DNA from 3 places in the Massilimicrobiota sp. mt181 genome. Region 2 is predicted to be linked to each of the others. Evidence: a T-box and tRNA genes for the amino acid it is inferred to sense, from the RefSeq annotation. Region 2 holds a T-box; the other regions hold tRNA genes.
What was found. A T-box is a leader RNA that pairs with one kind of tRNA and senses whether it is charged. The one in region 2 lies ahead of leuS (leucine--tRNA ligase), so its partner is inferred to be a tRNA-Leu.
Positions count from the first base shown of each region.

Region 1: it encodes a tRNA-Leu, which carries the amino acid that the T-box ahead of leuS (leucine--tRNA ligase) is inferred to sense. The anticodon was not compared.
Region 3: it encodes a tRNA-Leu, which carries the amino acid that the T-box ahead of leuS (leucine--tRNA ligase) is inferred to sense. The anticodon was not compared.

Region 1 is NZ_JBVAYN010000005.1:6,534-14,037, forward strand. It holds gene rpsD (30S ribosomal protein S4) at 1-18, opposite strand, end outside; gene ACZYT4_RS04310 (IS1096 element passenger TnpR family protein) at 249-1,079, opposite strand; gene ACZYT4_RS04315 (hypothetical protein) at 1,563-1,823, opposite strand; gene ACZYT4_RS04320 (hypothetical protein) at 1,832-2,035, opposite strand; gene ACZYT4_RS04325 (hypothetical protein) at 2,089-2,601, opposite strand; gene ACZYT4_RS04330 (HEPN domain-containing protein) at 3,940-4,377, opposite strand; gene ACZYT4_RS04335 (nucleotidyltransferase family protein) at 4,367-4,684, opposite strand; tRNA gene ACZYT4_RS04340 (tRNA-Leu) at 5,296-5,380, opposite strand; gene ACZYT4_RS04345 (DNA-3-methyladenine glycosylase I) at 5,424-5,969, opposite strand; gene ACZYT4_RS04350 (RsmB/NOP family class I SAM-dependent RNA methyltransferase) at 6,052-7,374, shown strand; gene ACZYT4_RS04355 (HD domain-containing protein) at 7,371-7,504, shown strand, end outside.
Region 2 is NZ_JBVAYN010000027.1:19,646-27,149, forward strand. It holds gene ACZYT4_RS12085 (LrgB family protein) at 1-43, opposite strand, end outside; gene ACZYT4_RS12090 (CidA/LrgA family protein) at 36-389, opposite strand; gene ACZYT4_RS12095 (3'-5' exonuclease) at 519-1,079, shown strand; gene ACZYT4_RS12100 (hypothetical protein) at 1,167-1,400, shown strand; gene leuS (leucine--tRNA ligase) at 1,666-4,062, opposite strand; T-box leader at 4,098-4,303, opposite strand; gene ACZYT4_RS12110 (TrmH family RNA methyltransferase) at 4,349-5,074, opposite strand; gene ACZYT4_RS12115 (M48 family metallopeptidase) at 5,071-5,736, opposite strand; gene sspI (small acid-soluble spore protein SspI) at 5,796-5,987, shown strand; gene ACZYT4_RS12125 (hypothetical protein) at 5,994-6,395, opposite strand; gene ACZYT4_RS12130 (hypothetical protein) at 6,397-7,239, opposite strand; gene ACZYT4_RS12135 (S1C family serine protease) at 7,301-7,504, opposite strand, start outside.
Region 3 is NZ_JBVAYN010000037.1:352-7,855, reverse strand. It holds gene ACZYT4_RS13295 (DUF58 domain-containing protein) at 1-538, opposite strand, end outside; gene ACZYT4_RS13290 (AAA family ATPase) at 736-1,671, opposite strand; gene ACZYT4_RS13285 (arsenate reductase family protein) at 1,748-2,089, opposite strand; gene ACZYT4_RS13280 (Tex family protein) at 2,089-4,242, opposite strand; tRNA gene ACZYT4_RS13275 (tRNA-Leu) at 4,294-4,380, opposite strand; tRNA gene ACZYT4_RS13270 (tRNA-Leu) at 4,394-4,479, opposite strand; gene pepV (dipeptidase PepV) at 4,541-5,911, opposite strand; gene ACZYT4_RS13260 (NUDIX hydrolase) at 6,012-6,434, shown strand; partial or broken gene ACZYT4_RS13255 (cadherin-like beta sandwich domain-containing protein) at 6,446-7,504, opposite strand, start outside.

The sequences.
Region 1 (7,504 bases), on a different contig from region 2:
TCCAGTATAACGTGACATTTTCTTTCCTCCTATTGTTTTATTTGGCATAAAACAATAACATCATAGATCAGTTAGGTTGTGTTTGCACTAAGTATTTCTCTTTGCAGCAAGATACTTTACATCCCTATGTCACAAACGCATGGGCTAACACTCTATGTGCTGCTATCATTTATTGCACTAGTACATTATAGCAATTTCTTTGATATTGTCAAATGTTTTTCTATTTATTTTATAAAATAGTCATTCTTTCAATATGATTCATCAAAATTCTCATAAACATTTTGTAGAAAGTCATACTCCTCAAATAAAAGCTCATTGACAGTATCCTTATCAAATTCATCAAAGATAAAATCATCTTCGTCTAAACCGATATCATCGATTGCTTCAATAAAAGCCTCGTGATCATGATAATATAAATCAAGCATTTGATGCTCATCTTCCCAGATTCCATAACCTTCACCTGAAGTAATATAGACATCCTCTTTGCTTTGTATATCTTGATGTGATTCAATATCTAAAATCTCTATATCAAAATAATAATCATCACCAAAATCATACCATAAAGTTAATTGACTTCCTTTTTGTAAATCAAGATTTGTCAAAGTCATATCTGCCGCATAGCCATCGATCATTTCTTCTTCACATCTATCACAACCAAATTTACCCTGGTTCGTGACAAAAGTAAATAAATGATGTCCTTCAGCTCGAAAAGCAGCCAAAATATAATAAGCCAAATCAGCCAAAGTCATTCCACAAGGCACATTCATACGACGGTAAATGTATTCTTCTAATCCTCTCACTGATATATGTACAGTCATACTCTTTTTCATATCTGGAATATATTGAATCATATGTTCTAAATTATCATTCAACAGTCCTTCAAATAATTCATCATGAAAATCTACCTGATTCAAACACATTGTTAATGATAACATAATACCTTTTTTTATAAAATCCTCTGTATCGTTATGTGCAACTTTCTCTAACTTATGTATTGTTGCTTCTAATTCCATAGAATGTTCTGACATCATATCTTCATATATACCATCAACACATTCTAAAACATGTTCTATCAACATTTTTCTACACCTCCTATCCTCATTTTACAATATCTACATAAAAATCATAGAAAATTGTTATTTTAAATCATTATTTTTCGATTTTTTTGTTCTTTTTTATATTTTATTCTGTCAATAATCATCATTATCTCTCTAATAATGTCGAAATTTCATGAAAACAACATGAAATATTTTTTTGTTATCATTTTATGTTCATACACTTTCCATATTTATTACTCATATCTTTTCGAAATCAAAATCATTTTTTGAGACAAAAAAATAGTAAATATATAATCACTATCTTTTATGAATGACAAACTTATAAAGCTTGTATCTTTTAAAATGGTGTCACTACTATGTGATAACTCGAACCGCTAAATATCATGATCAAAGATTTTCTTTCTAGATAATGCGAACAAAATTACAAAAGCTGTTTCAATGAACGATAATCACTATTCCTTTTTAATGGAATTAAATTATACAACCTTTTATTACCCTTTACCCCTAACCAAATAAAGAAGGTAGATTCTTCAATCCCACCTTAAAATATAGTATTCTTTTATATATTATTTTTTTCAAAATATACACTCCAACTCCAATCATTCCTGCCAAAAGATATATACCTGTCAATAACAATAAAAGATTAAACTCAATAACTGTATCTCCAAGAATGATCAATATAAAATTAACGAATAATAAATGGATAATCGCAAACAATATAACACTTAAAAAGAACACACATACAATCCATAACAATTTCTTCATTTTTTTGCTCATAACCTCCTTTTAAGAAAAAAAATAACAATGCCTCCCTTTTTACTAGGATAACTTGTATATAGCGTTTCTGCGCTAAAAGTGATGCCAGCTGAAGCACCTTTTGAAATTGAAATTCCAAAACTTGCTGCCACAGCAAAAGACTTGTGACCGTACATATATCGAGTATTAAAATATTTTAATTTTCCACTAACAATACCCATGCTTGTAAAACTACCACTATATAAATACGCATAATATTTATCGCCTTTTACCTTTAAAGGAAAATCCCAGCCATATGATCCATAACTCCTTGATCACCTTTCTTAGTTGCTGATTTGGTCCATGTTTTTACGTTTGTTGCAGATTTCCATTCTTTATATTTCAAAGAAGAACTAACTGTTGTTACTTTTTTAAAATTATGATTGTTATCAGCTTCATAAGTCATAGCAAAACAATCTCTGCCCCATTCTTGTGGTGAACCGTTCCATGTAAAATTCACTGTCGCTTTAACTGTAGATAAACCTGATTTAGAGTCATAGCTCAATTGGTTCTTCTTAACATTAAATTTAACAGTAGTGACAGCTTTTACACTTTTAGCTTCTAAATCATCATATGTTTTAATGGCTTCAATTTGTGAATCTGTATAATTAAATCTATGTAATTCATCTACTGATAATTTTTTTAATTCATATATATTCTTTTTAAAATTTTCGATTCTTTTATTGCTATCTTGTAACTGTTCTGAAGAAGTTGCTGATCTAGTTATAATTATTTTAGATTTTAACATATCATTTTCTGATTTTAAATCAACATACTCATTAATAATATTTGTTTCTTCTGCATTAACAGAAACCTATGACATATATAACGTACCAATTAATAATGTAAATGCAAATGTTAATAATTTTTTCTTATTTTTATATTTTCTTTTCCCTCCATAGATAGCAAATTATCATGAAAATATGAAATTAATGTGGAAAAAAATATGAAATTATTGTGAACGTTTGTTAAATAAAAAAAAAGAAAATCATATTTTCTATTTCAATTGTTAATAGTTTCCCTTTCATAATCTATATTTTCCTTTCCTAATTTTTAAATTCCAATGGTTTTATGATTATTTTCAATTTGGTACAAATTTCTCCTTTTTTTTGATGACCTGTAATAAGAAGAGTTTCTTTCTTATCAGACCCATCAACAAAGAATAACTTAATATTTAAAATCTACTTCATTGCGTACCTCCTAATATGATTATGTAAAGCTGACTCAACGGTAAATTGCTGTTTTTAATTAAGTTCAAGTCAATCTATTTCTTCTTCATTTTCATCTACCATTTTATCCTCATATGTTCTTAGGATTTGAACATAAAGTTCCTTGTCATTTTCTACCACTTTGAACTTTTCAAAAAATTTGGAATTTAATAGATGAAAGTTTTTCTTTTTCCTGGCATTCTTCCATATAGAGATATGTTTCATCTAATGCAATGCTTTGAACAAAAGACATCACCTCAAGCTTAATCCCATATCGAAGCATAGCAGTGCTTTTTTTCAAATCTTTTCCGTATTCCTTTTCAAGAAAAGCCAATTGATTATAGACATTATTCAACATCGCTATTTTAATTGTTTCATCCAGAAATAGTTCAATACTCTGTCCTAATATTTTTTCATAATGCTTTGAAGGTACATGTGTTGGCCGATGTGTTTCAGAATTACATACGTATATGTCATTTCTTCTATCGCTTTACATGTCTTCTTTAAATTCATTTTCTGAAAATCTTCAAATTGTGTCTTCATATATTTCCTCTTAATAGTATCACGGCAAATTGCCATTATTCTAATCTATAATCCTCTTGTTCAGATAAATCCAAGAACTCTTTTGTATTTGAATCATATGTATAAAGAGTAATCATATCTCTATGGGCTTTTCTTAAAATTTCGCGTTCCTGTTCATTATAATTTCCTTTTGCATGGCCGCCCATTTGCTGCTATATTTAGGATCATTAGTATCGAAGCAATGCATGTTCATTTTTCACTTTATTCACCCTTTTCATAAAGTTCATACTAATATTAAGCAAAAAAAGAAAAGACGGCAAATTGCCGTCAATATATTATATCAATACGATTGTGTATCACATTTCCAATCCTTCGTTATTTTCTATATCATTTTCCATATGATGATTTATCATCCTATCTATAATATCCAAATATGATTTTGTTTCCGTTAATGAACGCTCTATTTTTCTTTTTTCAAGTCTATAATTCAGAATATAACGTGTTCGAGCTTCCCACAATGAAAACATCTCACTATGATCATCAATATACTCATTAAGATACAGATCAACATTATTGATATTTGCCAATCTTATCAACTGGTCAATATCGTGGGTTTTTGGGTAGTTGACTCCATTCATTTCAAGCATATACTTGATGGATAGTTCCAGTGCCTGCTGGATATGATACCCAACATAATTAAGATAAGCTTCATCATTTATGGCAATGGTTGAGTAAATACTTTCTGCAACCTTCAAATTCTGTTTTGCCTTATCAAAAAGAGTTTCATTGTTCATATATAACCACTCCTTTCTTTTGTATTTCTTTCTTAAGACGTTCATCAGCAGTGAAATTAGTCCATAAGTCAAATACAAAATCAAAATACCTATTGATTACCTTTTTATCCTTCTTCAATTCTACATATAGGTCAATGTCAGAATCATTATGACAGTTTGAAGTAATGCTTGAACCAAATAATGTTATAGACTTTATATTATCATCCTGTTTTAGATAATCAAGCATTTCTTTTACTTTCCTTTGTTGTGTTGGATATACTTTCTCGCAGAATGGAAATGGATTTTGAATACAAATTTTATATTTCAACTTAGATCACCACCTTATATTATAAGTATACCATATATGAAGAAATATTTTCCAGTAAATTAATGACAGCAAATTGCCGTCCTAATCTAGTCAATATTCATCTAATTGTTCTTCCTGTACATCATCGTTCATCAAATCAACTGATGGAATATTTACTAGAATCCTGTCAAATCCAGACCTATCTAGAACAAATTCACTTATTTTTTCTGCATCCATTATCGCTTTGAATAATATTTGTGGATTTCCTTCAACAACCTGTATCCAATCCTAAATATATGCCTTGTGTCTATTAACATTATACGATGTTATATAAGCGGATGCTATTTCTGCACGTAGTTCCTCATTCGCATATTCAACGCTTCCTTTTTTGACCTTCAAGATTTCTGTTCGTACGTTCGAAAGAATCGCTACACCACTTCCTTCACCCATGACATCACTGTCAATAGATTGTGGTTCACTACACTTGACGATAAATACCTGTGGTTGAATTATCTCCAACTGAATTCATGCCATGATCGACACAAAAAAATATACCGAACAAAATTCTATATTTGTTCGGTATATTCATGTTTTGAAAAATATTTTTAAAATAAGTCCATGTTAAACTAAATTGGTGCCTGAGGTCGGACTCGAACCGACATGACATAGGTCGCAGCATTTTGAGTGCTGTGCGTATACCAGTTTCGCCACTCAGGCAAATCAAATTGCTTATTTATTATATTATAGTTCTCTATAAAAATCAATAAAAATCGCAATTAATTTCATGATCGTTGTAAATTCCTATAGCTTGCAGATAACTATAGATAATTGTTGGACCAACAAATCGAAAACCATGCTTCTTTAAATCCTTAGATATTCTTGTTGATAACTCATCATAAGAAGGAATATCACTTGATGAATGATAATGGTGCTGAATTGGTTGAAAAACAACATATGACCAAATAAAAGAATCAAAACTTCCAAATTGTTTTTGAATATTTAAAAATGCTTGAGCATTGGTAATAATAGCTTTCATTTTCAAACGGTTTTTAATCAGTCCATCTGTATTCATGAGCTCATCAAATTTTTTTGAATCATATAAAGCAATGAGATGGTAATCAAAATGATCAAGGGCCTGTTCATAAGCTTTTTCTTTCTTTAAAATGATATCCCAGCTCAAACCTGCCTGTAATCCTTCTAAGATCAACATCTTATATAATTGCGTTTCATCATGTTCAGGAATCCCCCAAACATGGTCATGGTATTCTATTAATCGCTCGTTATAAGCCCATTGACATCTTTTCATAACATCACCTTTTTTTATTCTATCATATTTTTTATTATTTACACACTGTTTTTTCATTTGTATAATGAAGGAGGTGAAAAAAATGAATCAATTATTTAAAGACGAAATGAAAAAATTATTAAAAGATGAATATAACGATTTTATGAATGCTTTAAAAAAGCCACCTATCAAAGCTTTTTACATGAATCCTTTAAAAAAGGATGCTCTTCAATATTTGAATAAAGATTATATACAGCCTCATCCTATTATTAAAGATGGTTATTATTTTGATTATCAGAACTATCCTTTAGGGAAATCTCCGTTTTTTTCTTGTGGACTCTATTATATTCAGGAACCAAGCGCCATGCTTGTCAATCATTTTTTAGATATTAAAGAGGATGATTATATTTTGGATATGTGTGGTGCTCCAGGAGGAAAAAGTTGTGCAGCTGCTAGTCGTTTAGGTCCTCAAGGCTTGATGATAACTAATGATATCAATACATTGCGTGCTAAGATTCTTTCTGAAAACATAGAAAGATTTGGCTTAAAAAATACGATTGTAACCAATAGTGACCCCATACAGTTGATAAATATTCTTCCTGAATTCTTTGATAAAATCATTCTAGATGCACCATGTAGTGGTGAAGGAATGTTTAGAAAAGATGAACAAGCTATTCAAAGCTGGTCTTTACAAAAAATCCAGGAATGTGCTCATATTCAAAGACAACTCATTGATTGTGCAATGAAATTATTAAAACCAGGTGGAATCCTTATGTATTCAACATGCACTTACAATACACAAGAAAATGAAGATCAAGTTCGTTATATACTGAATCATTATGATTGCAGATTAATTCCTTTAAAAAGAAGTCATGGTATGGCAAATGGCATTCAGCTTGATGGAGTGATACGTCTTTATCCTCATCGTTATCAAGGCGAAGGGCAATTTATTGCCTGCATTCAAAAAAATGGTCAGCCTTCTTTTCAAAAATACAAGCCAATGAAAGCTCAAATAGCTAAATCCAATCAGAAATTAGTGAATGATTTCTATCATACCTATTTAAACATTCCAGCCCCAGATTATCTTTATGATAATCATAATCATATTTATGCACTCATGCCACAATTTCCAGAACTGAAAGGTATGCGCGTCTTAAGAAATGGACTTTATTTAGGTGAATGCAAAAAAAATAGATTTGAACCTAGCCTTGCTTTAGCATTGACCCTCAAACAAAATGAAGTCAAACAGTTTTATCGTTTTCATGAAAATGATTTAGCTATTTCTAAATATTTACATGGCGAAGCCATTGAAGGAACAAATCAAAAAGGATATGGTATTATTTTTGTGGAAGATTATCCACTGTCATTTTATAAAGAAAGTCAGGGTATGGCGAAGAATTTATATCCAAAGGGGTTAAGAAGATGAATCGTTATGAAATCTTAAAGGAATACTTTTTGACACATATTGAAGAAAATTGCCACGGTTCTTACAAACAAAGAGCTTTGTTGCATAGCATACAGGTAAGTACTCTTTGTCAAAGTATTGCACTGCAAAA
Region 2 (7,504 bases):
ATACAATTCCAAAATAAGTTGTTTCAATTAATAAATTATTCATGATTCTCTTTCCTTTCAATCATATATTGGGCAACTTTTCCTGTTACAACCATTACGATCACTGTACTGATGACTAATACAATCATAATTGTCACAAGATTTTCCATCAGCTCATTTTGAACATTCATTAAACTTACTGCTGAAGGTACAAATAAAACGGGCATAATCAAAATAAACCAGTCAGCTACATCCTCAACGTCTGATAATCTTAGAACCCCTGTATAAAGTCCAATCAGCATTATGAGCAATCCATAAACACTTGCAGGAATAGGTAAAGGTAAAAAACTTAATAATTCTCCTAAAAATGAAATCAGAATAATAATCAAAAACTGATGTATATACTTCATAATAACCTCCCTGTTATTGATTTAGGACAACATTATATCACGATATCTTCAATTATTATACTTTTTATCAATTTATTTGCATTTTTATCTCAAATGAATTTAAATATATATATAAATGAGGTGATATACATGGATGATCAAAGAAAATACTACAAAAGAGGACACTATATTAAAAAACTGATTGATGACTATTGTGTTTTGGATATTGAAACAACTGGTTTATCTTGGCGTCAAGATAAAATTATTGAAATTGGATTATTAAAAGTAAGAAACAAACAAATTATTGATCGTTATAGCCAGCTGATCAATCCTCAGCAACATATCAGTTCTTTTATTACACAATTAACAGGCATTGATAACCAAATGATAGCAGATATGCCCATTCTATCTTCTATACAAGATGAAGTTTTACAGTTTCTAGGGCAAGATATTATCATTGGACATAATACAGCTTTTGATTTGAATTTCATTGCCAATCATTTTCAAGTAGATTTAAAAAACGCATATATAGATACTGTGCAATTTTCCAAGAAAGTCTACCCTGCCTTACCTCATCATCGTTTATCTGATATGGTAGAATTCCTTCATCTTTCAACCAATGAACACCGCTCTTTGGCTGACTGCATATCGACTTATGAACTTTATGAACATCTCAAAAAAGAAATAGTTACACAACATATCTCTATATAAATACCCAAAAAGCATAATTCATCATCCATTATAAGTATTGGATATTGACTCCTTTTATTTATAAAATAATATTAAGGAGGTTTCCATATGATTCAAACACTGACTAAGGATGATATTCAAAAAAGCTTACAGGATTTAGGATGCTCGCCCAAACAAATTCAGGAACTTGTTGATGACTTTGAAAATCATCAATTTCAATTTCTCTTTCGTTATCTACAAAAGAAAAGATTTGAAATTCTAGATGAAGTTCATCAAAAACAAAAAAAGATTGATCATCTTGATTATCTCATCTATACTTTAAAAAACATTCAAGATCAATAAAGATTATCTTAGGATAGATCATTTTGTATAAGACTTCAATAATATTTTGATTCTTCGCAAGAACAGATATGATAAAAATGATTTTTAATCAATAGATTCATAAGATTATAAACACGTTAACAAATCAGTTGACGTGTTTTTCTATTAATAACGAATAAAAAAAGTAAATTTTCAAAACGAAATATTTCCGTTTTGAAAAATTCACTTTATGATTGATTTGTAAATATCAGCTGATTGAAATCAATATTTATTTTCTATATAGATATTACTTCACAACAATATTAACAATCTTATTTTTCACAACAATAATTTTCACAATATTCTTTCCATCAGTATGTGTTTTCACATTATCTTGAGCTAAAGCTTCCTGTTTAACCACTTCATCATCTTCATCCTTATTAACAGTGATTTTCGCACGAAGTTTTCCATTAACCTGAACAGCCATTTCAATTGTTGCCTGTTCAAGCATAGCTTCATCATATGTTGGCCATGCTTCATAAGCTAAAGATTCATCATGACCTAATAACTGCCACATTTCTTCACAGACATGTGGAGCAACACAACTTAACATTTTGACTAAGTTTTCAGCATATGGACGATAAAGTGTTTTAGCTTTATAAGCTTCATTAACGAAAATCATCATTTGTGAAATAGCTGTATTGAATCCTAATGTTTCATAATCATGAGTCACTTTTTTCACAGTAAAATGATAGATATAATCTAATGAATGATCATTATCATCACTGATCTTACCAGATTCTACAATCAAACGATAGACACGATCCAGCCATTTTCTAGCTCCATCAACACCTGTTTCACTCCATGGTTTACTTGCCTCTAAAGGTCCCATAAACATTTCATAAACTCTTAAAGTGTCAGCTCCATAAGTTTTCACAATATCATCAGGATTAATGACATTGCCTTTAGACTTACTCATCTTTTCTCCATTTGTTCCTAAAATCATACCTTGATGATATAATTTTTGGAATGGTTCTGGATGTGATAAATATCCTTTATCATATAAATAACGATTCCACATACGAGAATATAATAAGTGTCCAACAGCATGTTCAGGTCCGCCCACATATAAGTCAACTGGTAACCAGTGATCTAATAACTTTCTATCGGCAATCTCATGATCATTATGTGGATCAATATATCGCATATAATACCAGCTGCTTCCCGCACTTCCTGGCATTGTACTTGTTTCACGCTTTCCAGCTTTTCCATTGACTGTCACATTGACCCAGTCAGTGGCTTTATCTAGTGGTGATGCGCCACTTTTAGAAGGTGAATAATCTTCTAGTGGTGGTAAAAGTAATGGCAATTCATCATCTGATAACGCAACAGAAGTACCATCATCAAAATTAATAATTGGAATAGGTTCTCCCCAGTATCTCTGACGCGCAAAAATCCATTCTCTTAAACGATAGTTTACTTTCTTTTCACCACAATGATGATCCGTTAACCATTGAATCATTGTGTCAATAGCTTCTTCTTTATTCATTCCATTTAAGAAATCAGAATTGATATGTGTTCCATCCTGTGTCCATGCTTCTTTCGTGACATCTCCACCTTCAAGAACAGGAATAATATCAAGACCAAATTTAGTTGCAAATTCCCAGTCACGTTCATCATGAGCAGGTACAGCCATGATAGCTCCTGTACCATAGCCAGCTAAAACATAATCAGAAATCCAAATAGGCACTTTCTTTTGGTTCACTGGATTAATTGCATAGGCACCAGTAAAGACACCTGTTTTTTCTTTATTTAATTCTGTACGTTCTAATTCTGATTTTGTTGCACAGACTTTCACATAGGCTTCCACAGCCTCTTTTTGTTCTGGTGTTGTAATTTGAGCTACCAGTTCATGTTCAGGAGCCAAAACACAGTAAGTGGCACCAAACAATGTATCGCAGCGTGTTGTAAAAACAGTAAACTGTTCATTGTGTCCATCGACTTTAAAATGCACATGAGCACCAATTGATTTTCCAATCCAGTTTCTTTGAATTTCTTTTGTAGATTCAGGCCAGTCAATATCCTCTAATCCAGCCAATAATTTTTCAGCATAAGCTGGAATATCAATAACCCACTGTTTCATATTTTTTCTAATAACTGGATATCCTCCACGTTCACTTTTTCCATCAATGATTTCATCATTTGCTAAAACTGTTCCCAATTCTTCACACCAGTTCACTGGAATATCTACATTTTTAGCCAAACCATCTTCATAAAGCTGTTTAAAAATCCATTGTGTCCAATGATAATAATCAGGATCACATGTTGAAATACATTTATCCCAATCAAATGAAAAACCTAACATCTTTAATTGATGTGTAAAAGTTTCAATATTATGACGTGTAAATCCTTCAGGATGATTTCCTGTTTTAATCGCATATTGTTCTGCTGGCAATCCAAAAGCATCAAATCCCATTGGATGTAAAACATTATATCCCTGCATTCTTTTCATACGTGACATAATATCTGTTGCTGTATATCCTTCAGGATGCCCGACATGTAAACCTTGTCCTGATGGATATGGAAACATATCTAACGCATAGTATTTTGGTTTTGAAAAATCCCAAACATCTGTATAAAAAGTCTGATGTTCATCCCAATATTTTTGCCACTTCTTTTCAATGGCTTGATGATCAAATGGCATCATTTATCCCTCCTTATAATATAAAAAGTCGCCCCTCTAAGGACGACTTGATCGCGATACCACCTTAGTTCATATATGACATCCATATATGCTCTCAAAACTTTAACGCAGTTAACGACAAAAACTACTCTTTTCATCTTTGTATCTCCAAGGCGAGTTCATTGCCTAACCTGTCTATTTTCACCACCCATAGACTCTCTAAAAAGTATCAACAACTACTACTCCTTTTCATCGATTCTAAACACAAGATATTATATCATATGTTTATTATTTTGCAAATCTTTTCTTAAACTTTAGGAAAATGATACATCACAATAGCCCCAGCTATCGCAACATTTAATGAATCAATAGATTGAATAGGAATATATAAGGCATGATCACATTGCTTTAAGACTTCATTTGAAACACCTTGCCCTTCATTTCCTAAAACAAAAGCCATCTGTTTTTGGATTGGATATTGTTCAATAGATAAAGCATGATGCAATGAAGTTGCATAGATTGGAACATGATTTTCCTGTAAAAGAGAAATCGCTTCTAACAAATCCATCTGACAAATTTTCATTTGAAATAATGCTCCCTGTGTTGCACGTATTACTTTATCATTATATAAATCTACACATTCTGGAGAAAGAATCATTTGATCATATCCAAAAGCTAATGCTGTTCGAATGATTGTTCCTAGATTCCCAGGATCCTGAATTCCATCTAACAATAGATAACGTTCTAAAGAAGGTTGAAAAGATGTATGTGATGGTTTACGACAAATAGCCATAATGGGCTGGGGAGTTTTTGTAAAAGCTAGTTTTTCCATCACTTTTTGTGATACCAAAAGACCATCCTGATCTAAAAGATTTTCAGATGTTGCGATGACTCTTTGTATACAACCAGCCTTCTTTGCTTCTTCAACCAAATGAAATCCTTCAACTAAAAAAAGGTTTTCTTCATCACGATATTTTTTTTGTTTCAATTTCATTATCTTTTTAATTGTTTCATTTTGTACTGATGTAATCATGTATGCTTCTCCTTTAAACGTTTTTGTAATTCTTTATAATGAGGCATTCTCTTTTGAATTTCTGCATAAAACAATCGAGAATGATCAGGATGTAAAAAGTGTGTTAATTCATGAATAATCACATAATCAATCAGTCCTTTTTCTAGATGAACAAGCCCCAAATGAAAAGTGATAAGATGTTCTTTATAATAACAGCTTCCCCATCGACTTTTATATTTTTTGATTTCAATGCGTGGCATTTCTAAATCAAAATCATGCGCCAAATATCCAATGACCTTTTCTTCAATATAATCCAATAAAATCTTTTGACACAATTTTTCCAGACACTCTTTGATGTTTTGATGATACACATAAATGCATTGTCCATGAAATTGACATTTTTTAATCCCAATATCTCTTAAAACAATATCATAACGTTGATTGAAAATCAGGATAAATCCTCCGTCACTGTATTGAACATAAGGTTGATAAGCTTTGATTTGTTTCAATAAACGTTGCTGATAATTCTGTATAACTGTCTCTATCAATACCTGTGAAGTTCCATAAGGTGCACTCACATGTAAAACACCATCTTTCACACGCATCCTTATATTTTGCATATGTTTATATGTCAACTGATAAGTCACAATTTCCTGATCTAATTGAATTTGTAATTCTTTCATAAAACTCCTTGTATAAAAATAATTATTTATCCCATATTATATAAGAAAGGACTGATAAAATGCGTGAAGCACTACTAACAAATCTCAAAGGTTTTTCTCCTTTACAGCTACAGCAGACAATTGATGAAGGCATAGCATCTCAAGAAGAAACAATCCTTGTAGGATTAGGTGTTCTGTTTGAAGAATATTATAATTCTCTAGATTCCTCTACAAAACAACAATTTCTTGAAAAACTGAGCTCTCTTTTATAGACCATTCTATGGTCTTTTTTTATGAATCCATAATTGTTTAACTTGTCTTAATGCAATCAAAACAAAAAGGAGTGAGAAATTCCATTGAAAAAGATCACGCATTGGAATCCAAAAGACAATAATAGCCATCAATAATAAAACAATACATAATTTATAACTTAATAATTTTTCATAAGTATCATATATGATTTTTGAGATTTCAAAAATCATATAATTCAAAAGCCAAATCAATAAAAAATACAATGTGGTGTAAATATTCACTAAAAATAAACGTTGTAAAGCTTCAATCCATGTACAATGATAATAAGCAATCAAAGAAATAATAAAGGAAATCAAAGCAATGAATAATGTAGAAAAAGCATTTCTTAGCATATATATAGTCATTAAATCTTTTCTTTTTGTTTGCATGTTATTCTCCTTTTTGAACAGGATTTAAAGGTAAGATAAATGTATAAGGATTTGTATCATTTTCTTCTTTCATTAATGTAATGACACAACATAAATTCATATCTAATAATGATTCTTCTCCATCATAATATCCGATATTTTTCATCTGGTTTGTTAAAAAATCCTCAGTTTTCCCATTCATATAAACAAAACGTTCATAATCATTAATATCTTCACTTCCATCTTGATCTTTCAAATAAAGATAATCCACAATCATATAAGGATATTCTTTTGCAATATCTTCATTCTTACTTGAAAAAATCCCTGTCTTTAACCATGAAGAAGTCACATAGACATTTGTCAGTGAATAATCTTTATTCGCACCTGTATAAGTTAACATATCCTGATTTTTCATCGTTATAGATTGTGAGTATATCTCTTTTTGATCTCGAACAATTTCAACCTGTAACTGTGCCTTTTGAATATCATCTTCCTGTAAGATTTGATCTGTTTTTTGTTCTTGCATTATGATTACATCATGATCATTTTCAACAGTCATTGATTGTGCCAACTGAACATCATCAGATAAAACAAGAGTCAATGTAATATCATCACCCTTTTGAAAAAAATCTGGTTTCAAAGATATCATACGAGCATGTCCATATCCCTGTGTTTTTCCATCTTGATAAATTTCATAGCCATCAATAGCCAGTTCATCATTCGTACCACTTAAACAATATTGATAATCCAATGTTTCCACATATGTATGAAATACAAAATTAGGATACCAGAAAAAAAGTGTCGTCATCAATAAAGCCAGCAAAACGAATGATAAGATTAACTGTTTTTTGACTTCTTTATTCATATCATCACCATCAACCATTATATATTTTTTAGAAAAAAAAGGAAAGAGCTTTTGTCTTTCCTTATGAAGAACCTAATGTCACATTGACTGTAGATGTCGAACCATTACGATTAATCGTTAATTTGATCGTATCTCCAGGATTTTTAGAATAAAGCTGAGTTAAGAAATCTTTATAAGATTCAATGTCCTCTCCTTCAACCTGTGTAATGACATCTCCTGCTCTAATACCCGCCTGACTTGCTGGTGAATTACTTTGAACATCTGC
Region 3 (7,504 bases), on a different contig from region 2:
AATCAAACTGTAAATCGTAAAATTCATTATTGTCCTTATATTCCATTCCTAAAACAAATTTCTGTTGAACAGGTTGACTACCTATCTTGACTAGTAGTTCTTGAAATTTCAAAGACATTTTCCAATGAATATGTTTAAGTTCATCACCTTCATGATAATTTCTAACTTCAAAAATCTCACTATAATCTTCACCCTTTTGATGAGGAAGATAACTCACTCCCTGTTCATCAAATTGATATATGTTTTCAATTTCTGTATCCACATCAAAGTAATGTGGCAAAACATAGAACCCTATCTGTTCATTGACAGTCTTTGTATAATGAAAACATTGCAACAAATCAAAACATTGAATCTTTTTGATTTCAATCATATAATAACCACAATGCTGACATGGTATTTCTATTTCCATATAATTATCATTCATTGTGATTTGTTCTTGAGATACAAGATTAGAAAAACAATCTATAATCTGATAATCAATAACAATTTTCCCACATTGTATAGGTAACGAACATTCGCGATAAAATTGTATTTTCATATTTTCACCACGATGACAATCAGTTTGCCTATTTTTTACAGATACATCTGTTTTCTTCATTGGTACTAAACTTAATAATAGACAAATGAATATCACAAGACAAATCATCAGAAACAATAAAAAGGAAAAATAACCTAAAACAAAATTCCATAAACCATAAAGAAAACATAAAAAGCAAATATATTTGAATATGTTTTTCATACCTTGAATTCTATTTCTCCTAAAGATTCTAAAATGTCATCAATAATCTGGTGTGATGATATTTTTTCCATTTTTGCTTCATATGTTAAAATCAAACGATGAGCAAGCACCATTGGAGTGACGTATTGAACATCCTGAGGAATAACATAATCTCGGTCATTTAAATAAGCAAATGCTTTTGATGTTTTCATAATCGCTAAAGAGCCACGAGGAGATGCGCCTTGTTCAATATAATGGTGTTGACGTGTGGCCGTAATAATTTGCATAATATAATGATAAATATCATCATGTACATAGACCTGATCAACTTCTTTTTGAAATTGCAATATCATTTCTGGTGACAAAATCGCCTTGACATCTTCCAATGGATTCGATGTTTGACGTCTTTTCATGATTTCTATCTCTTCATTAAATTTTGGATAACCTAAGCTTAAACAACTCATAAAACGATCCATCTGTGAATCTGGTAGCAGTTGTGTTCCCGCTGAACCAAAAGGATTTTGTGTTGCTATAACACAAAATGGCTGTGGTAAAACATAAGTTTTCCCATCCACAGTCATTTGTCCTTCTTCCATAAGTTCTAACAAAGCAGCCTGTGTTTTACTTGAAGTACGATTCATTTCATCAGCTAATAAAAGATGACAAAAAGCAATTCCCTCTTTATATTCAAAATGCTGTGTTTGTGGATTATACATTGTAAATCCAACAATATCACTAGGCATAACATCCGGTGTTAATTGAATACGATGATAATCTAACTGTAAACTTTTTGAAAATGATAAAGCCAGATTGGTTTTTCCTACTCCTGGAATATCTTCTAATAAAATATGTCCTCTAGAAAAGAGTGTTACTAAAATCTTAGTAATGACTTCATCTTTTCCAATAACAGCTTTCTTGATTTCTTGCACTGTCTGTTCAATTTCTTGTTTCATAAATTCCACCTCATTCTATCTTTCTATTAGTATAACTGATATATCAAGTTTTGAAAATATAATATAAAAAAGAAATCTATTTTTCGTAGATTTCCTTTTTATATCCTATCACAATCTGATGATCATCAATCAATAACGGACGTTTGATAAGCATTCCATTTTGTGATAATAAATCAGCTGCATCCTCTTCACTCATAGTCTTGATTTGATCTTTTAAATTCATTTCACGATAAAGCTTTCCTGAAGTATTAAAGAATGGTTTGATACCTTGTTGATATCTATGCATCCAATCTAATAATTCTTCTTTTTTAGGTGTCTCTTCTACAATATCTCTTAATGTCACTTCTACATGTTGTTCCTTTAATTTTTTTAAAGCTTTCTGACAAGTACTACAACGTGGGTAATAAATAAATTCCATTATACAACCTCCATTAATGACAATGCGACTCTTTTCTTCTTTAAATCAATATCATAAACATAGACATCTAAAATATCTCCAACATTACAAACATCTAATGCATGTTTGATACGATGATTAGACATTTTAGAAATATGAATTAAACCATCATTTTTTAAACCAATATCTACAAACGCACCAAAATCAACAACATTTCTTACGACTCCCTGTAATTTCATACCCTTTTTTAAATCTTCAATTTTCAAAACATCTTTTCTTAAAATAGGGACATTATATTCATCTCGAGGTGAACGATGTGGTGAAACAAAAGCTTCTATTAAATCATCAACTAAATACGCATCTAAATGTAAATCTTGTTGAATTTGTTCACGAGAAGCTTTACTAATGACTTCTTTAGCATGCGCTGTACCAATATCATTTCGGTTGAGATGCAAATATTCCAAAAGATGAGAAGCATCCTGGTAATTATCAGGATGTATGCTAGTTTCATCAAATTTTTCTTTTCCTGATAAAATTCTTAAGAAACCAACCGCCTGTTCATATGTTTTATCTCCTAATTTCTTGACATTTTTAATTTGATCTCGTGATGTAAATTTACCATGCTCTTCACGATATTTCACAATATTTTTAGCTGTTGTCATAGATAAACCAGAAACATATTGTAATAAAGATGGTGAAGCCGTATTGATATTAACGCCTACTTGATTGACAACTTTTTCAACAACAAAATCCAATTGTTCTGTTAATTTCTTTTGATTCATATCATGCTGATACTGACCCACAGATATAGCTTTTGGTTCAATTTTAACTAACTCAGCTAAAGGATCCTGTAAACGTCTAGCAATAGATACAGCAGATCTCTCCTCAACCTGATAGTCGGGAAATTCCTCTTTTGCAACGGCACTGGCAGAATAAACACTGGCTCCTGCTTCTGAGACAATTACATATTGAACGTCTAAATGATATTTCTTTATAAATCCAGCAATAAAGCTTTCTGTTTCACGACTTGCTGTTCCATTACCAATTGCAATGATTTCGATATGATGCCTTTGAATCATTGATAATAAAACTTTTTCATCTTTTGAATAGTCTTCTTTTGGTAAAGTGATAAAAACTTTATTGATATCTAAAACTTTTCCAGTTGGATCAATTGCTGCCAATTTACATCCTGTACGGAAAGCCGGATCAACACCTAAAACAAATTTATCTTTCATTGGTGCCTGTAAAAGAAGTTTTTCAAGATTAATAGAAAAAACTTTTAAAGCTTGTTCTTGAGCTTTTTCAGTCAACTCATTACGGACTTCTCTTTCTACCGAAGGAAAAATCAATCGTTTAAAAGCATCTTTTGTTGTTTCCAAAATAAAATCACTTAAAGATGATTCTCTTTTACGCATCACACCATTTGTAATATACTGGATAAAACGATCTTCATCAATATCTATAGAAACGCTAATGACTTTTTCTTTTTCAGCACGATTAATAGCAAGGATACGGTGTGGCGCAATATATTGAACTTTTTCCTGATAGTCATAATACATTTCATAAATACCATTCTCCTCATCAGGATTTTTCTTTTTCACATGAGAAGAAAGTACTCCGGTTTTATAAATCATATCTTTTGTATATTTTCTATAACGTGGTTCATCACTAATTTGTTCTGCAATAATATCTTGAGCTCCCTGCAAAGCTTCTTCCACTGTTAGAACTTGTTCATTTACATATTTTTGGGCTTCAGCTATCAAATCAAATTGTTTTGGCAATTTTAAAATAGCCTGGGCTAATGGTTCTAATCCTTTTGCTTTTGCTATAGAAGCTTTTGTTTTCTTTTTCTCTTTGAAAGGACGATAATAATCTTCTACTTCACTTAATTTTGTAGCCTTTAAAATATTTTGCTTCAATTCATCCGTTAATAATCCTTTTTCATCAATTAAACGAATAACATCTTCTTTTCTTTCTTGCAAATTCAACTGATATTCATAAACTTTAGAAATTTCTCTAATCTGATCTTCATTTAATCCACCAGTTTTTTCTTTACGATATCGTGCAATAAAAGGAACTGTTGCTCCTTCTTCTAATAATGTTAAAACATTTTCAATTTGTTCTTTTTGAATAAGCAGTCCTTCTGTCATTTTTTGTATAATCTCTTGATTCATAAAATGGCCTCCAATAATAAAAAAAACATTGATAAACAATGTAAAAATAAATGGTGCATCTGATGAGACTCGAACTCACATGGACGCTAATCCACTACCGCCTGAAGATAGCGTGTCTACCAATTCCACCACAGATGCATCAAAATAAATATGGTGCAGGCGATGAGATTTGAACTCACACGGAAATACTTCCACTACCCCCTCAAGATAGCGTGTCTACCATTCCACCACGCCTGCAATTAAGCTCTTATATTATATCAAAAATCTTTTTTCTATGCAATAAGGAATAGGGATTTCCCTATTCCTTGATCAAATCATATAATGCTTTTGCATAGATAGCTGTTGCTTTCATTAAATCATCAACAGATATTTCTTCATTGTTTTGATGAATTTTATTATCTGTACCTGGGAATTCAACACCAAAAGCAACACAATTTGGCATTGTCTTCGCATATGTTCCTCCTCCAATAGCTTGAGGCTGATGTTCATGATCTCCAGTAAATTCAACATACGCACTATGAAGTTTTTGAATAAGTTCACTTTCTGGATCAATATATAACGCTTTTCCTAATTCATGAGTTTCTTTTAAACCATATGCATCTAAACATTCGTGCATTTTCTCAGTCAATTGTTCATCAGTGACTTCATGAGGAACACGCATATCAATAATCATATTTACATTTTCATTTTTATAATTGAGAACACCTAAATTAACAGTTAACTCTCCCATTAATCCAGTATAGGCAATACCTAACTTTTGACCAAGACAATCTTGATAAAAATAACGATCAATAAAATCAACAAGCTGATTTTTAGAAACATCTTTTAAATAATGACACATCATCACAGCCGCATTGATTCCCTCTTCAGGAGTAGATGCATGTGCTGACTTTCCTATTAAAACAAGCTTTGTATGGTTTCCTTCTTCTTCTACATTTCCTTCTAACCCATGCTTTGATAAATAATTTGAAAAAGAATCTTTGTATTGCTTATAAGATCCCATTAAATAAGCTTCACATACTTCAGGAACAATATTTGGACGAGTTCCAGAATACAATCCAATTAAGTTATCTTTTTCTATTTGACCAGTAATTTTAAAGTTAACACCAGCTTTTTCACCATAAACAACAGGGAATTCAGCATCAGGAGTAAATCCCATAAGTGGGTATGGTTTCTTAGTAAAATAATATTGCATACATTTAGAACCATTTTCCTCATTACATCCAAAAATAATTCTTGTCTTCATTTTCACTGGTAATTGTAATTCATGAATAATTTTAGCTGCATAATATCCTGCAATCAATGGTCCTTTGTCATCAGCAACACCACGTCCATATAATTTTCCATTTTGTAAAGTTGCTGCATAAGGTTCAGTATTCCATCCTTTAGAATTACATGGCACAACATCTAAATGACCTAATATTCCAAATGTATCTTCCCCATCACCAATATCAATATGTCCAGCATATCCATCAACATTTTCACAGACAAAACCATCTCTCTTACCAATTTCAAGCATAGCTTCTAATGCTTCACGACATGCTTTGCCAAATGGCTGTCCCTCATTAGCTGTTGTTTCATCTAAAACTGATGGAATTTGACATAGTGTTTTGATATCTTCAATCATTTCATTTTTTCTTTTCATGACTTCTTCTAAAAAATCTACCATTTTATTTCACCTCTGTTAACATTATAGCAAACATTTCAAATAAAACGATACTTTTTATTAAAAAAATGATATGATATAAAAAAATGGAGAGGAGAAGTATATGGAAAATATCAGATTTCATATTACCGTCAAAGCAATTGTCATTTATCATCAAAAAATACTTATCCTAAAAAGAATACGACCTTCTAGTGATGGATTAGGATTTTGGGAACTACCTGGAGGTGGCCTTGAATATGGAGAAACCCCGCATCAGGCTTTAATCAGAGAATTGAAAGAAGAAACAAATTTAGATATAAAAATTATTAAACCTGTATATACTTTCACAGCTATTCGTCCTGATTATCAGACAGTTGGTATTGGTTTTCTTGCTATTCCAACAAATGATCATGTGAAAATATCTGATGAACATACTGAATATCGATTTGTTTCTAGTGATGAATTATTAAATTATGTTGATAAAAAAATATATAATGATATTATTACAACACTTAAAGAATATGAATCAATGCATATTGAAGACTAAAAAATCAAGGTTTACCCTTGATTTTTCTTATCATAATAGTCTTTAATTGCTGAAATAGATTTCTTCTTAAATCTTAAATATAAATAACCTACAGTCGCAGTTGATACAGCAAATACAATTGTTGTACCAATAAATACATATGTTAATGTATTATCTTTTTCTTCTACTGCTGTATATTTTTGAAGAGTTCCTTCAGTATCCTCATATGTATATAGTCCTGATTCTCCTGCATCATTCATTAAATAAACAAGTGTATAATGAGATAATGCCTCATCATCAAACTTCCAACCATCAATTTCTAAATCACCAATTTTAATTGTAGTTGTTTTTAAACCTTGAATTTCTTCCAAACTCTCAGGAGCATCCATAAGAACATATGTTTTTCCATTAACACTAATTGTCTGATATTGTCTTAAAACTTTATTGTTTTCTACATCATAAATATAAAATCCAGTTCCTTCATCTTCGTTCTGTAAATATAACAATGTTAATCCAAGATCATCATTTTGTAAAGCAGTTACATCCTGATCATCAATTTTAATTGTTGATTTTTCAAACCCTTTTGGCACATCAGTCTTAGATATATCATTTAAAACACCTAAATTCTGATCTCCTAAGTTGACGAATTGTGTTGGTTTTTCAGTTACATAAACACTTATTGTATAAGTCTTTTTGCTACCATCTTCAGCTGTAACAGTAACTGTAAAATTATTCTCTCCAATTTTTAATTCTTTTTCACCTGTTCCAGAAACTTTAGCTTTACTATCTTTAGCCTTTGCATTAATCGTTAATTTTTCAACATCACTCGTTAAATCCACTTTATATGTTGTAGTACCGGCAGAAAAACTAGGAGACAAAGTTCCTTCAGAAACACTCAAAGAAGATAAATTCTTTTCACTTGATTTTTTTTCTTCAGGTTCTTGAGATGTTGTACTTGCATTACTTGAACTACTTGAAGAACTAGAACTACTTGAATTACTTGAAGATGAATTAGAATTACTTGAGGTATTATTTGTTTTAGCAACAACTTTTACCGTCAAAGAAGATGAAAACGATATTGGTTCATCATC